DNA from 2 places in the Paenalkalicoccus suaedae genome. Region 2 is predicted to be linked to the other one. Evidence: a T-box and tRNA genes for the amino acid it is inferred to sense, from the RefSeq annotation. Region 2 holds a T-box; the other holds one or more tRNA genes.
The links. The T-box of region 2 lies ahead of metG (methionine--tRNA ligase). A T-box ahead of a tRNA ligase gene usually reads a tRNA of that ligase, here a tRNA-Met.

Region 1: it encodes a tRNA-Met, which carries the amino acid that the T-box ahead of metG (methionine--tRNA ligase) is inferred to sense. The anticodon was not compared.

Annotation. Positions count from the first base shown of each region.
Region 1 covers NZ_CP041372.2:1,172,854-1,179,814, reverse strand. The annotation lists gene queG (tRNA epoxyqueuosine(34) reductase QueG) at 11-1,135, opposite strand; tRNA gene FLK61_RS06470 (tRNA-Leu) at 1,254-1,339, opposite strand; tRNA gene FLK61_RS06465 (tRNA-Leu) at 1,373-1,461, opposite strand; tRNA gene FLK61_RS06460 (tRNA-Cys) at 1,494-1,567, opposite strand; tRNA gene FLK61_RS06455 (tRNA-Gly) at 1,577-1,651, opposite strand; tRNA gene FLK61_RS06450 (tRNA-Gln) at 1,659-1,733, opposite strand; tRNA gene FLK61_RS06445 (tRNA-His) at 1,758-1,833, opposite strand; tRNA gene FLK61_RS06440 (tRNA-Tyr) at 1,846-1,929, opposite strand; tRNA gene FLK61_RS06435 (tRNA-Thr) at 1,983-2,058, opposite strand; tRNA gene FLK61_RS06430 (tRNA-Phe) at 2,068-2,143, opposite strand; tRNA gene FLK61_RS06425 (tRNA-Met) at 2,148-2,224, opposite strand; tRNA gene FLK61_RS06420 (tRNA-Val) at 2,235-2,310, opposite strand; tRNA gene FLK61_RS06415 (tRNA-Glu) at 2,362-2,436, opposite strand; tRNA gene FLK61_RS06410 (tRNA-Ser) at 2,446-2,537, opposite strand; tRNA gene FLK61_RS06405 (tRNA-Asn) at 2,541-2,615, opposite strand; rRNA gene rrf (5S ribosomal RNA) at 2,654-2,770, opposite strand; rRNA gene FLK61_RS06395 (23S ribosomal RNA) at 3,015-5,952, opposite strand; rRNA gene FLK61_RS06390 (16S ribosomal RNA) at 6,193-6,961, opposite strand, start outside.
Region 2 covers NZ_CP041372.2:45,355-52,315, reverse strand. The annotation lists gene FLK61_RS00655 (TatD family hydrolase) at 122-886, opposite strand; gene metG (methionine--tRNA ligase) at 944-2,944, opposite strand; T-box leader at 3,002-3,236, opposite strand; gene abrB (transition state genes transcriptional regulator AbrB) at 3,691-3,978, shown strand; gene rsmI (16S rRNA (cytidine(1402)-2'-O)-methyltransferase) at 4,043-4,927, opposite strand; gene FLK61_RS00635 (tRNA1(Val) (adenine(37)-N6)-methyltransferase) at 4,938-5,660, opposite strand; gene yabA (DNA replication initiation control protein YabA) at 5,730-6,083, opposite strand; gene FLK61_RS00625 (PSP1 domain-containing protein) at 6,099-6,926, opposite strand; gene holB (DNA polymerase III subunit delta') at 6,928-6,961, opposite strand, start outside.

The DNA of each region.
Region 1 (6,961 bases), 1.1 Mb from region 2:
TTACCCCTTTTTATGATGAAAATATAGCATCGAGCTCATCAATCATAATGGACTCATTACATGTTTCTCTAAGCTCTCGTAAAAATATCATCGTATTTTCAGATTGGTCAATTTGAGCGATGGACCATATAGCAGTTGCTCGAATATCAGGTCTTGGATCCTCCAAGGCAACTTTTTTTAAGTCTTCCAATGCATAGGCATCCTTAAAATTACCTAAAGCTAAAATAGCATTGCGCTGAATAGGTTTTTTCCCACGCCAAGAACCTGACATATACCCATACTTTGCCTTAAAATCTCGATTGGACATAGTAAGAAGAGGAATTAAAGATGGCTTCACTAACTCAGGATCTGGTTCTAGTTCTTCGTGCCTGTGCTCATCTACGCCTTTATTTTTAGGACACACTACTTGGCACGTATCACATCCGTATAACCTGTTACCAAGCTTTTTTCGGAACTCCACCGGTAATACATCCTTAGTTTGTGTGAGAAAAGCGACACATTTTTTTGCGTCAAGTTTCCCTCCCTCAAGAAGCGCTCCAGTCGGACAAGCATCTATACATTTATTGCAACTTCCGCACTGATCCTCCATTGCAACATCTGGTTCTAATGGAATCGTAGTGATCATGTCTCCTAAGTAGACATAAGATCCAAACTCAGGAGTAATAATAGCGCAGTTTTTAGCACTCCATCCTATACCTGCTCGTTCAGCTACGGCACGGTCAATTAGTTCTCCCGTATCAACCATAGAGGCGCATTTTGCATCAGGTACTTTAGATAAAATAAATTGCTCTAATTTATCTAAACGACGCCGTAACACATGATGATAGTCTTCTCCCCAGGAAGCTCGGCAAAAAATACCCTTTCGATCCCCGCGAACACTTTTAGGAGCATTCTTCATTTTAGAAGGGTAAGCAACGGCAATAGAAATAATTGTTTTCGCTTCTGGCAAGAGCTGCGATGGCTCCGTTCGCTCGTCGATGGTTCCTTTTTCAAATCCAGATTGAAGTCCAGATTCCTGTTGCGTTTTTAAACGTTCTTTCATAAGTTGAAACGGATCTGCAGTAGCAAAGCCAATTTTATCAATACCAATCTTTTTACTATATGCAACAATCTCTTGTTTGAGCGTTTCATTCATTTAATACCGTCCTCCCTTCTAAAATGTGATTTATGTTTTGTTGCTTCAGCTTTTCTATAAGTTATTATCTCAAAAAGACAATAAAAAAACGACCCAAAAGGTCGTATTAGTAGTAAAATGGTACCGGAGGCGGGACTTGAACCCGCACGCCCGTGAAGGCATCGGATTTTGAGTCCGACGTGTCTGCCATTCCACCACTCCGGCAAAGATATATGTAAAAGAAATTCAAGTTTTAATTGGTGCCGAGGGCCGGACTTGAACCGGCACGGTAATCACTTACCGCAGGATTTTAAGTCCTGTGTGTCTGCCAATTCCACCACCCCGGCATTTACAAACAGAAGCATAATCATAATTTAATTGGAGGCGACAACCGGATTCGAACCGGTGATAAAGGTTTTGCAGACCTCTGCCTTACCACTTGGCTATGCCGCCTAACTAAAATGGAGCGGAAAACGGGATTCGAACCCGCGACCCCCACCTTGGCAAGGTGGTGCTCTACCACTGAGCTATTTCCGCAAAAAAATGGCAGGGCTAGCAGGATTCGAACCTGCGAGTCACGGAATCAAAATCCGATGCCTTACCGCTTGGCTATAGCCCTATATAAATGATAGTAAGTTTAAAATGGGGCGACTGATGGGAATTGAACCCACGAGTGCCGGAATCACAATCCGGTGCGTTAACCACTTCGCCACAATCGCCACAAAAGAAACTGGTGGAGGGGGGCAGATTCGAACTGCCGAACCCGAGGGAGCGGATTTACAGTCCGCCGCGTTTAGCCACTTCGCTACCCCTCCAAAACATAGTATTCATATTAACAAATCCTGTGACAGAAAGTCAATATAAATAGTGGTGCTGGCCAGAGGACTTGAACCCCCAACCTACTGATTACAAGTCAGTTGCTCTACCAATTGAGCTAGGCCAGCAAAAAAACATGGTGGCTCGGGACGGAATCGAACCGCCGACACACGGATTTTCAGTCCGTTGCTCTACCGACTGAGCTACCGAGCCAATTTGGTTGCGGGGGGCGGATTTGAACCACCGACCTTTGGGTTATGAGCCCAACGAGCTACCAGACTGCTCCACCCCGCGATAATAATAATGGTGGAGGATGACGGGCTCGAACCGCCGACCCCCTGCTTGTAAGGCAGGTGCTCTCCCAACTGAGCTAATCCTCCATATTGGATAAATAAACTATGAATCTCTTCGTCATTATGTTAAATAAACAGTGGTGACCCGTACGGGATTCGAACCCGTGTTACCGCCGTGAAAGGGCGGTGTCTTAACCACTTGACCAACGGGCCAATAAATACTGGCGGAGAGCGAGGGATTCGAACCCTCGGTACGGCTTTGACCGCACACACGATTTCCAATCGTGCTCCTTCGACCACTCGGACAGCTCTCCATATGGCTCCACAGGTAGGATTCGAACCTACGACCGATCGGTTAACAGCCGATAGCTCTACCACTGAGCTACTGTGGAATAGTAAAAATAATCTTTTTGTATAATATGTATGTATAGCCCAGCAACGTCCTACTCTCACAGGGGGACAGCCCCCAACTACCATCGGCGCTAGAGAGCTTAACTTCCGTGTTCGGCATGGGAACGGGTGTGACCTCTCTGCTATCGTCACTAGACTATGATTTTTTCCTAATAAGCATCGAATCTCTGCGTCCATTGCCCTCATTCGAATCCTCACGTGTCCAAACACGCTCCGGTTCTCTTTCGGTCATGTCCTTGATCTTCTTGCTTCTTACGAAAAAATATTTCTTTAACAGGTTTTTGTCTGTCAAAGTAAAGGTCGTTGACCTTTCAAAACTGGATAGTGAACATGTAGAAGAAGAATCGTCTTAGTTGACGCCTTCTGTAAAACTATATATCTTGGTTAAGCCCTCGATCGATTAGTATCTCTCAGCTCCGCATATCGCTATGCTTCCACACGAGACCTATCTACCTCATCATCTCTAAGGGATCTTACTCACTATAAGTGATGGGAAATCTCATCTTGAGGGGGGCTTCATGCTTAGATGCTTTCAGCACTTATCCCGTCCACACGTAGCTACCCAGCTATGCTCCTGGCGGAACAACTGGTACACCAGCGGTGTGTCCATCCCGGTCCTCTCGTACTAAGGACAGCTCCTCTCAAATTTCCAACGCCCGCGACGGATAGGGACCGAACTGTCTCACGACGTTCTGAACCCAGCTCGCGTGCCGCTTTAATGGGCGAACAGCCCAACCCTTGGGACCTACTTCAGCCCCAGGATGCGACGAGCCGACATCGAGGTGCCAAACCTCCCCGTCGATGTGGACTCTTGGGAGAGATTAGCCTGTTATCCCCAGGGTAGCTTTTATCCGTTGAGCGACGGCCCTTCCATACGGTGCCGCCGGATCACTAAGCCCGACTTTCGTCCCTGCTCGACCTGTATGTCTCGCAGTCAAGCTCCCTTATGCCTTTGCACTCTGCGAATGATTTCCAACCATTCTGAGGGAACCTTTGGGCGCCTCCGTTACTTTTTAGGAGGCGACCGCCCCAGTCAAACTGCCCACCTGACACTGTCCCTGAACCGGATCACGGTTCGAGGTTAGAATGTCAAAACAGCCAGGGTAGTATCCCACCAATGCCTCCACCGAAGCTAGCGCTCCGGTTTCCAAGGCTCCTACCTATCCTGTACAAGCTGTTCCAACATCCAATATCAAGCTACAGTAAAGCTCCATGGGGTCTTTCCGTCCTGTCGCGGGTAACCTGCATCTTCACAGGTAATATAATTTCACCGGGTCTCTCGTTGAGACAGTGCCCAAATCGTTGCACCTTTCGTGCGGGTCGGAACTTACCCGACAAGGAATTTCGCTACCTTAGGACCGTTATAGTTACGGCCGCCGTTTACTGGGGCTTCAATTCAGAGCTTCTCCCGTAAGGGATAACCCCTCCTCTTAACCTTCCAGCACCGGGCAGGTGTCAGCCCCTATACTTCGCCTTGCGGCTTCGCAGAGACCTGTGTTTTTGATAAACAGTCGTTTGGGCCTATTCACTGCGGCTCTCTCGGGCTTGCACCCTAATAGAGCACTCCTTCTCCCGAAGTTACGGAGTCATTTTGCCGAGTTCCTTAACGAGAGTTCTCCCGCGCGTCTTAGAATTCTCTTCCCGCCTACCTGTGTCGGTTTGCGGTACGGGCACCAGCTTTCTCACTAGAGGCTTTTCTTGGCAGTGTAGGATCGGGAACTTCGCTACTAAATTTCGCTCGTGATCACAGCTCAACCTTACGGTAGACGGATTTGCCTATCTACCAGCCTCACTGCTTCAGCGCACACTTCCAATCGTGCGCATTCCCTACCTTCCTGCGTCCCCCCATTGCTCAAACAAAAGCGTGGTGGTACAGGAATATCAACCTGTTTGCCATCGCCTACGCCTTTCGGCCTCGGCTTAGGTCCCGACTAACCCTGAGTGGACGAGCCTTCCTCAGGAACCCTTAGGCTTTCGACGGAGGGGATTCTCACCCCTCTTTTCGCTACTCATACCGGCATTCTCACTTCCAAGCGCTCCACAAGTCCTTCCGGTCTTGCTTCGCAGCCCTTGGAACGCTCCCCTACCATTAACACCTAAGGTGTTAATCCATAGCTTCGGTGATACGTTTAGCCCCGGTACATTTTCGGCGCAGAGTCACTCGACCAGTGAGCTATTACGCACTCTTTCAATGATGGCTGCTTCTAAGCCAACATCCTGGTTGTCTAAGCAACTCCACATCCTTTTCCACTTAACGTATACTTTGGGACCTTAGCTGATGGTCTGGGCTGTTTCCCTTTTGACTACGGATCTTAGCACTCGCAGTCTGACTCCCGAGGATAAGTAATTGGCATTCGGAGTTTGACTGAATTCGGTAATCCTGTGGGGACCCCTAGTCCAATCAGTGCTCTACCTCCAATACTCTTCCCTCGAGGCTAGCCCTAAAGCTATTTCGGGGAGAACCAGCTATTTCCGAGTTCGATTGGCATTTCACCCCTACCCACACCTCATCCCCGCACTTTTCAACGTGCGTGGGTTCGGGCCTCCATCCAGTGTTACCTGGACTTCACCCTGGACATGGGTAGATCACCCGGTTTCGGGTCTACAACCACGTACTATGTCGCCCTATTCAGACTCGCTTTCGCTGCGGCTCCGTCTCTTCAACTTAACCTTGCACGTAATCGTAACTCGCCGGTTCATTCTACAAAAGGCACGCTGTCACCCATTAACGGGCTCCAACTACTTGTAGGCACACGGTTTCAAGATCTCTTTCACTCCCCTCTCGGGGTGCTTTTCACCTTTCCCTCACGGTACTGGTTCACTATCGGTCACTAGGGAGTATTTAGCCTTGGGAGATGGTCCTCCCAGATTCCGACGGGGTTTCACGTGTCCCGCCGTACTCAGGATACACTCCGGAGGAGGGAGTCTTTTGACTACAGGGCTGTTACCTTGTACCGCGGATCTTTCCAGATCGCTTCGTCTAGACTCTCTCTTTCTTACTCCGTATGGAATGTCCTACAACCCCAAAAGGCAAGCCTTTTGGTTTGGGCTAATTCCGTTTCGCTCGCCGCTACTAAGGAAATCGCATTTGCTTTCTCTTCCTCCAGGTACTAAGATGTTTCAGTTCCCTGGGTCTGCCTTCTCATATCCTATGGATTCAGATATGGATCCTACCCCATTACGGGTAGTGGGTTCCCCCATTCGGAAATCTCCGGATCAACGCTTACTTACAGCTCCCCGAAGCATATCGGTGTTCGTCCCGTCCTTCATCGGCTCCTAGTGCCAAGGTATCCACCGTGCGCCCTTATTCGCTTAACCTAACTTACTGTTAGGACGTCGTTTTACTTCTTGGCTATCTTCTAAGACACTCGGAAAAACCTTTCGTTTGTTTCCAAACGGATTGATTTTCCGGTGATTCTTTTCTACATGTTCTTACTATCCAGTTTTCAAAGGTCAACTCGGAATAGACCCACAAGGGGTTCTTCCGGAGAGGCTTACCCTCTCAAAACTAAACAAAAGGATCGAATGCGAAGTTCGATTGAGCTTAATGCTCCTTAGAAAGGAGGTGATCCATCCCCACCTTCCGGTAGGGATACCTTGTTACGACTTCACCCCAATCATCTGTCCCACCTTCGGCGGCTGGCTCCATAAAGGTTACCTCACCGACTTCGGGTGTTACAAACTCTCGTGGTGTGACGGGCGGTGTGTACAAGGCCCGGGAACGTATTCACCGCGGCATGCTGATCCGCGATTACTAGCAATTCCGGCTTCATGTAGGCGAGTTGCAGCCTACAATCCGAACTGAGAATGGCTTTATGGGATTTGCTCAACCTCGCGGTTTTGCTGCCCTTTGTACCATCCATTGTAGCACGTGTGTAGCCCAGGTCATAAGGGGCATGATGATTTGACGTCGTCCCCACCTTCCTCCGGTTTGTCACCGGCAGTCACCTTAGAGTGCCCAACTAAATGCTGGCAACTAAGGTCAAGGGTTGCGCTCGTTGCGGGACTTAACCCAACATCTCACGACACGAGCTGACGACAACCATGCACCACCTGTCACTCTGTCCCCCGAAGGGGAACGTCCTATCTCTAGGAGTGGCAGAGGATGTCAAGACCTGGTAAGGTTCTTCGCGTTGCTTCGAATTAAACCACATGCTCCACTGCTTGTGCGGGCCCCCGTCAATTCCTTTGAGTTTCAGCCTTGCGGCCGTACTCCCCAGGCGGAGTGCTTAATGTGTTAACTTCGGCACTAAGGGCATCGAAACCCCTAACACCTAGCACTCATCGTTTACGGCGTGGACTACCAGGGTATCTAATCCTGTTTGCT
Region 2 (6,961 bases):
TGACGCTTAATGAAAAGAATTTCCCATTGACAAAGTTTGAGGAGAAAGACAAATTTCTACGATTTTCAACGGTTTCATCGAAGGAGGAAGAAAATTCCCTATCGAGATTTACCTATAGATGTCAGGAAAGAGAAAAAAGTTTTTTTGCATTTTGCGTTGTTTGCGTCCGAAGCTCCTCATAAGACACCTCACGAAGCTCGGCAAGTTGCTCTAAAACAAGCTTCACATATGCTGGCTCATTACGCTTCCCTCTGTAAGGATGCGGTGCTAAATATGGAGCATCTGTCTCTATGAGCAACCGATCGTTCGGAATCGTTTTTGCGACCTCTTTTGGGAGCTTCGCATTTTTAAATGTGACAGGACCACCAAAGGAGATATAAAAGTTTATATCTAAGCATGCCTTTGCCATTTCCACGTCTCCCTGGAAGCAGTGCATAATTCCTCCTGCTTCAGCCGCATTCTCCTCTTGAAGAATACGTAACACATCGTCATGAGCATCACGATCATGAATAATGAGTGGTAGCTTCACCTTTTTAGCTAAAGCAATCTGCTTTTTAAATGCCTCGTGCTGTTGCTCCTTTGTCGACGTATCCCAATAGTAATCAAGACCCGTTTCTCCTATTGCCACTACTTTAGGATGCGCAGCAAGCTCCTCAAGCCAAGCAAGCTTTTCGTCATCAAAATCCTTTGCATCGACAGGGTGCCATCCAACAGACGCATAAATAAAGTCATAGTCATTGGCGAGTTGCATCGCCTTATGGATCGTTTTTGTATCAAACCCAACTACGACCATTTCTTGAACGCCTGCTTCCCGCGCTCTGGCAATGACCTCTTCTACATCCTCTTCATACTGATCAGCATTTAAATGGACATGTGTATCAATCATCGTGTGTTCCTCCTATAAAGAGGGGCGTGCTGGCCAATGCCGACACGCCCCATTTGTTTATTTTACTTGCGCGCCATTTGGTAGCGACTGCTCTACTGTAGCCAATGTTAGGCTATCTCCATGTGATCCTGCAAGGATCATGCCTTGTGATAGCTCGCCTCTAAGCTTCACTGGTTTCAGGTTTGTCACACAAATAACCTTCTTCCCTACAAGCTCATCCGGCTCATAAAACTTCGCAATCCCTGATACAACTTGACGCTTTTCGTAGCCTAAATCAAGCTGGATCTTTAAAAGCTTATCGGCTTTTTTCACTTTTTCAGCCGATAGGACCGTCGCAACACGCAGGTCTACCTTCATAAAGTCATCGATCGTAATTTCATCTACCTCAGGAGCTTCTACAACCGCTTCCGCTTCCTCCTCAGGCTCATCCGGCTTCTTCACGCTTCCCATCATATCGAGGATTGCTTGGACCTCTTCTTCTACATCTAAACGTGGGAAAAGTGGTTCACCCTTCTTAATAACCGTCGTTCCCTTTGGAATTTGACCAAATGTACGGAGGGTTGCCCATTCTGTTAAATCAGCATCAATAGATAGCTGTGTCCAAATCTTCGCCGGTGTTTCTGTTAAGAAAGGACGAAGCATAATAGACGTTTGGCGTAGCGATTCGACAAGGTGATGGAGCACGGATCCAAGCTGACCTCGCGACGCCTCATCCTTTGCAAGAATCCAAGGCTGTGTCTCATCAATGTATTTATTGGTACGACTAATGAGCTGACCAATTGCCGCGAGAGCAACAGAGAACTGCATGTCTTCTAAAGAGTCTTCTACTTTATCAACGGTTGCATCCACAAGTTCCACTAAAGAAGCATCAAACGGTGTTGCATCCTTTTCGTAAGCTGGAATTTCACCATCAAAATATTTATTAATCATCGCAATTGTACGGTTTACTAGGTTGCCCAGGTCATTAGCTAAGTCATAGTTCACGCGATCAACAAAGGCCTCTGGCGTAAAGACACCATCTGCGCCAAACGGTACTTCGCGTAGTAAGTAATAGCGCACAGCATCTAGTCCATAGCGATCGATAAGTGGTACAGGGTCTACCACGTTCCCTTTCGACTTGGACATTTTACCATCCTTCATAAGAAGCCAACCGTGCGCAAATACTTTTTTAGGTAACGGCAGGTCAAGCGCCATGAGCATAATTGGCCAGTAGATCGTATGGAAGCGGACAATCTCTTTCCCAACTAGCTGTACATCGGCAGGCCAATGCTTTTGATATAAGCCATCCTCATCTGTCGTATAGCCAAGCGCTGTGATGTAGTTTAATAGTGCGTCGATCCATACATAGATAACATGCTTCGGATCTCGGTTTACTTTTACACCCCATTCATAGGATGTACGAGAAACAGCTAAATCTTCTAAGCCTGGCTTAATGAAGTTATTGATCATTTCATTCTTTCGACTCTCTGGTTGAATAAACTCTGGATTTTCGTCGTAGAAAGCAAGTAGACGGTCTGCATAGTTGCTCATCTTAAAGAAATACGATTCTTCTCGTACTTTTTCTACTGGATGTCCACTATCTGGACTTTTTCCACCCACAATATTTCCATCGCTGTCGAATTCTTTATCATCTAACTGAGTTTCTGTATAGAAGGTTTCATCTGGAATGGAGTACCAACCTTCGTATTCGTCTAAGTAAATATCACCTTGCTCAAGGAGCTGATCAAAAACTTTTGCGACTACCTTCTTATGACGTGTTTCCGTTGTACGGATAAAGTCATCATAAGAGATGTCGAGTTTTTTCCATAGCATTTGAATATCTGCTACTAGCTCATCAACAAATGCTTGTGGCGTTACTCCTTTTTCTTCTGCTTTTTGCTGAATCTTTTGTCCGTGCTCATCTGTCCCTGTTAAGTAGCGGACATCAAAGCCTTGAAGACGTTTGTAGCGAGCAAGAGCATCGCCAGCTACTGTTGTGTAAGCATGACCAATGTGGAGCTTGCCGCTTGGATAATAAATCGGTGTTGTTAAATAAAAGCTATTCGTTGCTTTCGTCATGATAGTCCTCCTAAAAATAAAATGTGGTGTAAAAACAAAAAACTCCCGCCCTATAGCTATAGGGACGAGAGTTATCTCACGCGGTACCACCCGAATTTGCCGGTAACTCCGGCCTCTTACGCTAGTTCAATCTAGCTATGCGTAACGTGCACACACGTATTTCCCTAACAGTACGCTCGGGAAATAGCCTCTACTTGGACCATGTTCGCCATCATTTTTATACCGGTTTGCAGCTACCCCGGCTCTCTGCTTCATAAAAATAAATGGGTACTCATCCAGTCACGGAGGACAACCTATACAGCTATCGCGATCTCTATCTAAAAATATACTGAAACTACTAACAAGTGTCAATGTAAGATGCAGATACTTCTAGGATGTCCAACGACTATTTATTTCATAATTACAAAATAATGGTTTATACTATCTATATATGGGAATGATATTGAAGAAGTCGAAATAAAAGTCGACAAAGATGTATAATTTGTCGAAATATACGTTATTTTGTCGAACTATGATCGTATAACTATAGTTATATCTAATTTTTTGGATACTCTTGACTAAGTTTATTACTTAGAGCCACAAGGGTTTCAGACACTTTACAAATATTCCTTTAAACTTTTTGCACTTTTTATTTGACTTCTTTTGGAAGCATTGGTATTATAACCTTAACAGAATTTTGTCGAATCCTGACACGTACGCAGCCTCGACAAAGATGTGAATTTAAAATTTGAGAGGGGATTTTTATTATGAAATCTACAGGAATTGTAAGAAAAGTTGATGAACTAGGACGCGTGGTTATTCCTATCGAGCTTCGCCGTACACTTGACATTGCAGAGAAGGACGCACTTGAAATCTATGTGGACGACGAGCGTATCGTTCTTAAGAAGTACAAGCCAAACATGACTTGTCAAGTAACTGGAGAAGTTTCTGATGACAACCTATCACTAGCTAACGGTAAAATCATCTTAAGCCCACTTGGTGCAAAAGAAGTTGTAAAAGAGCTTGAAGAATACCTATCTAAGCAAGAGAGCTAATATCTCTTCTTATACAAAAGCCGCGTGACGAGAGATTAACTCCGTTACGCGGCTTTCTTCTGTTTTATTCACTTTCACTTTCGACATGATACGCTTGATATACCTCACGTTTTGGTAGCGAGCGCTCTTTGGCGACTGTTTTTATTGCATCTTTCGATGACTCGCCCTGATCAATAATAGACTGGACATGATCTAAAATCGACAAATGTGCCCACCACGCTTCGCCTTCCGCTTCTTTTTGTTCCTCGTAAGAAGCACCGCTAATGAGTACCACACATTCCCCACGTATTTCTCCTTGCTGTGACCATTCGACAAGTTCTTTTAACGTACCCGTAATAATCGTTTCGTACTGCTTCGTAATTTCTCGACAAACGCTCGCCTCTCGATCCCCAAACACATCATAGGCATCTGCCAACATGTCTTTTAGCCGATGAGGTGCCTCATAAAATAGTAACGTCGAAGCAATAGGCTGCCACTGCTGAAAAATTTCTTTCCGTTTTTTCTTTTTACGGTCAACAAACCCTACAAACGTAAACGAATCCGTTGATAAACCTGATGCAATTAACCCCGTTAACGCTGCGTTTGCTCCCGGTAGCGCAATGACTTTTAATCCTTCTTTCTTTGCTGCTGCCACAAGATCGGCACCAGGATCAGAAATCGCAGGCATGCCGGCATCACTCACTAATGCAATCATCTGACCTTCTCGAATCTTAGCTAGCAGCTGCTCCTCACGCTCTTCTTTATTATGCTCATGATAGCTGATAAGCGATGTTGTAATCTCAAAAGCGTGACACAGTTTTTTCGTATGTCGTGTATCCTCCGCTGCTATTAAATCTGCCTCTTTAAGCGTCGCAATAGCACGATAAGTCATATCCTCTAAATTTCCTATTGGCGTTGGCACTAAATATAAGGCGCCACCATCCTCTTTAAAGCTTCGTTGCTCTCTCATGTTTACCTCCTCAAGCGTCTTGCTTATCCCAATGCTCTGCAAATTCCTTTGTAAAAGACCCATCTTCTTGATACAGCACCCACGGTGGCAAAATCTTCGCCCCAAAGCCTCCGTCTCGAACCGCTTCTATTAACAGCATGTTCGCATCCTTCCCTTTATGCGGGTGTACACACTGGATCCGCTTAGGCGCAAGCTTATACGTATGCATATACGCAATAATTTCATCTAGTCGCTCCGGTCGATGCACAAGTGCTACACGCCCCTTTGATTTCACTAATCGGGACGAAACTCGGATCACATCCTCAAGCGTACAGGCAATTTCGTGCCTCGCCAAGGATTTAAACGTGTTTTCGTTCGTTCCTTTGTCTGCTGTCACTGCAAAGTAAGGAGGGTTGCATGTTACAACGTCATATTTTCCCCACGCGACATCCGTCAATTTGTTCAAGTCTTGTTGAGAAACAGTGATTTGTTCCTCTAATTTATTCTCTGCGACCGACAGCTTCGTTAGTTCGGCCAATGTCTCCTGCAACTCGACTCCTAAAATTGAAGCCTTTGTTCTTAAGCTCATAAGTAAAGGAATAGCCCCCGTTCCCGTACATAAATCAACTACTTTACCTGATGCAGGCAACGTGACAAATCGTGCTAATAAAACAGCATCTATCGAAAACGCGAAAATATCGTCTCTCTGATAAATAACGCGTTGTCTTCCTGGTAAATAATCTAATCGTGTCATCCTGTTACTCCTTCTTTAGATACACAAAAAAGGTCGTGCTGAAAAGAGAAACTCCTCCCATACGACCTTTTATGAGCGATTTAAAAAGGATAAGCAAAAAAGGCAATCTCCTTCTTTCCGAATACTTCCGTAGTGCATGTTGCAAATATGGAAGCCCTCCTGATACAGCCTTGCCAAATTATCATATCCTTCTCCGAAAGCAGCTTGCACGCCTTCGTCTCCATCATTTTCGGATAACGATTTCTCGCGTTGCTCTGCCTCTCGCGTCATTCGCTCACGCAAATGTTCATTTTCCATTTGTAAATGCGTGTTTTCTTCTAAGAGCAAGGCGAGCTGATCCTTCAGCTCACCTAATTCGTGGTGCAACCCACCAATTTGCTCTTCCATTTGACTCACACGCGAAAAAATCTCTTTTTTATTCACGATGCCCACACCTCATTATTTTGTGGTTTCCGTGGCGATCGCTCCCTCTTGCAGGAGTTCATCCATTGTAAATTCAACAATCTGTCCGGATTCTAGCACCTCTACTTGCACAAGGCGCTCCAACATATTAAGTCCAATGACCTTACTATGACCATAGCTTGTTTTAAGCTTTTGATGCAGGTCTGGAAGCTCTTTTTTAGCGGACTCATACATATCATTTTCGTACTTGAGACAGCACATTAATCGACCGCAAAGACCGGAAATCTTCGTTGGGTTGAGCGATAGGTTTTGGTCCTTTGCCATCTTAATGGACACAGGCTCAAAATCACCTAAAAATGTGGAGCAGCACAGCATCCGTCCACAAGGCCCAATGCCTCCAAGCATCTTCGCTTCATCGCGCACGCCAATCTGTCTAAGCTCAATGCGAGTGCGAAATACCGATGCAAGGTCTTTTACTAACTCGCGAAAATCGATTCGGCCATCTGCCGTAAAATAAAAGAGAACTTTATTTCGATCAAAGGTGTATTCTACCTCTACTAGCTTCATATCAAGCTTATGCTCAGCAATCTTCGTTAAGCAGACATCAAATGCCTGTCCTGCTTCTTTTTTGTTTTCTTCCACTGTAAGCTTATCTTTTTCTGTTGCAAGTCGTAATACCTGCTTAAGAGGTAAAACAACATCCTGCTCTTCGACTTCCTTTATGCCGATAACGGCCTTTCCAAACTCTACACCACGTGCTGTTTCGACGATGACGTAGTCATCTTTATTTATGTCAAATTTACCGGGTGAAAAGTAGTATATCTTTCCTGCCTTTTTAAAACGGACTCCTATTACTCGATGCACGTTATCCCTCCTGTATCCGCAGAAGCAGTTGCTCC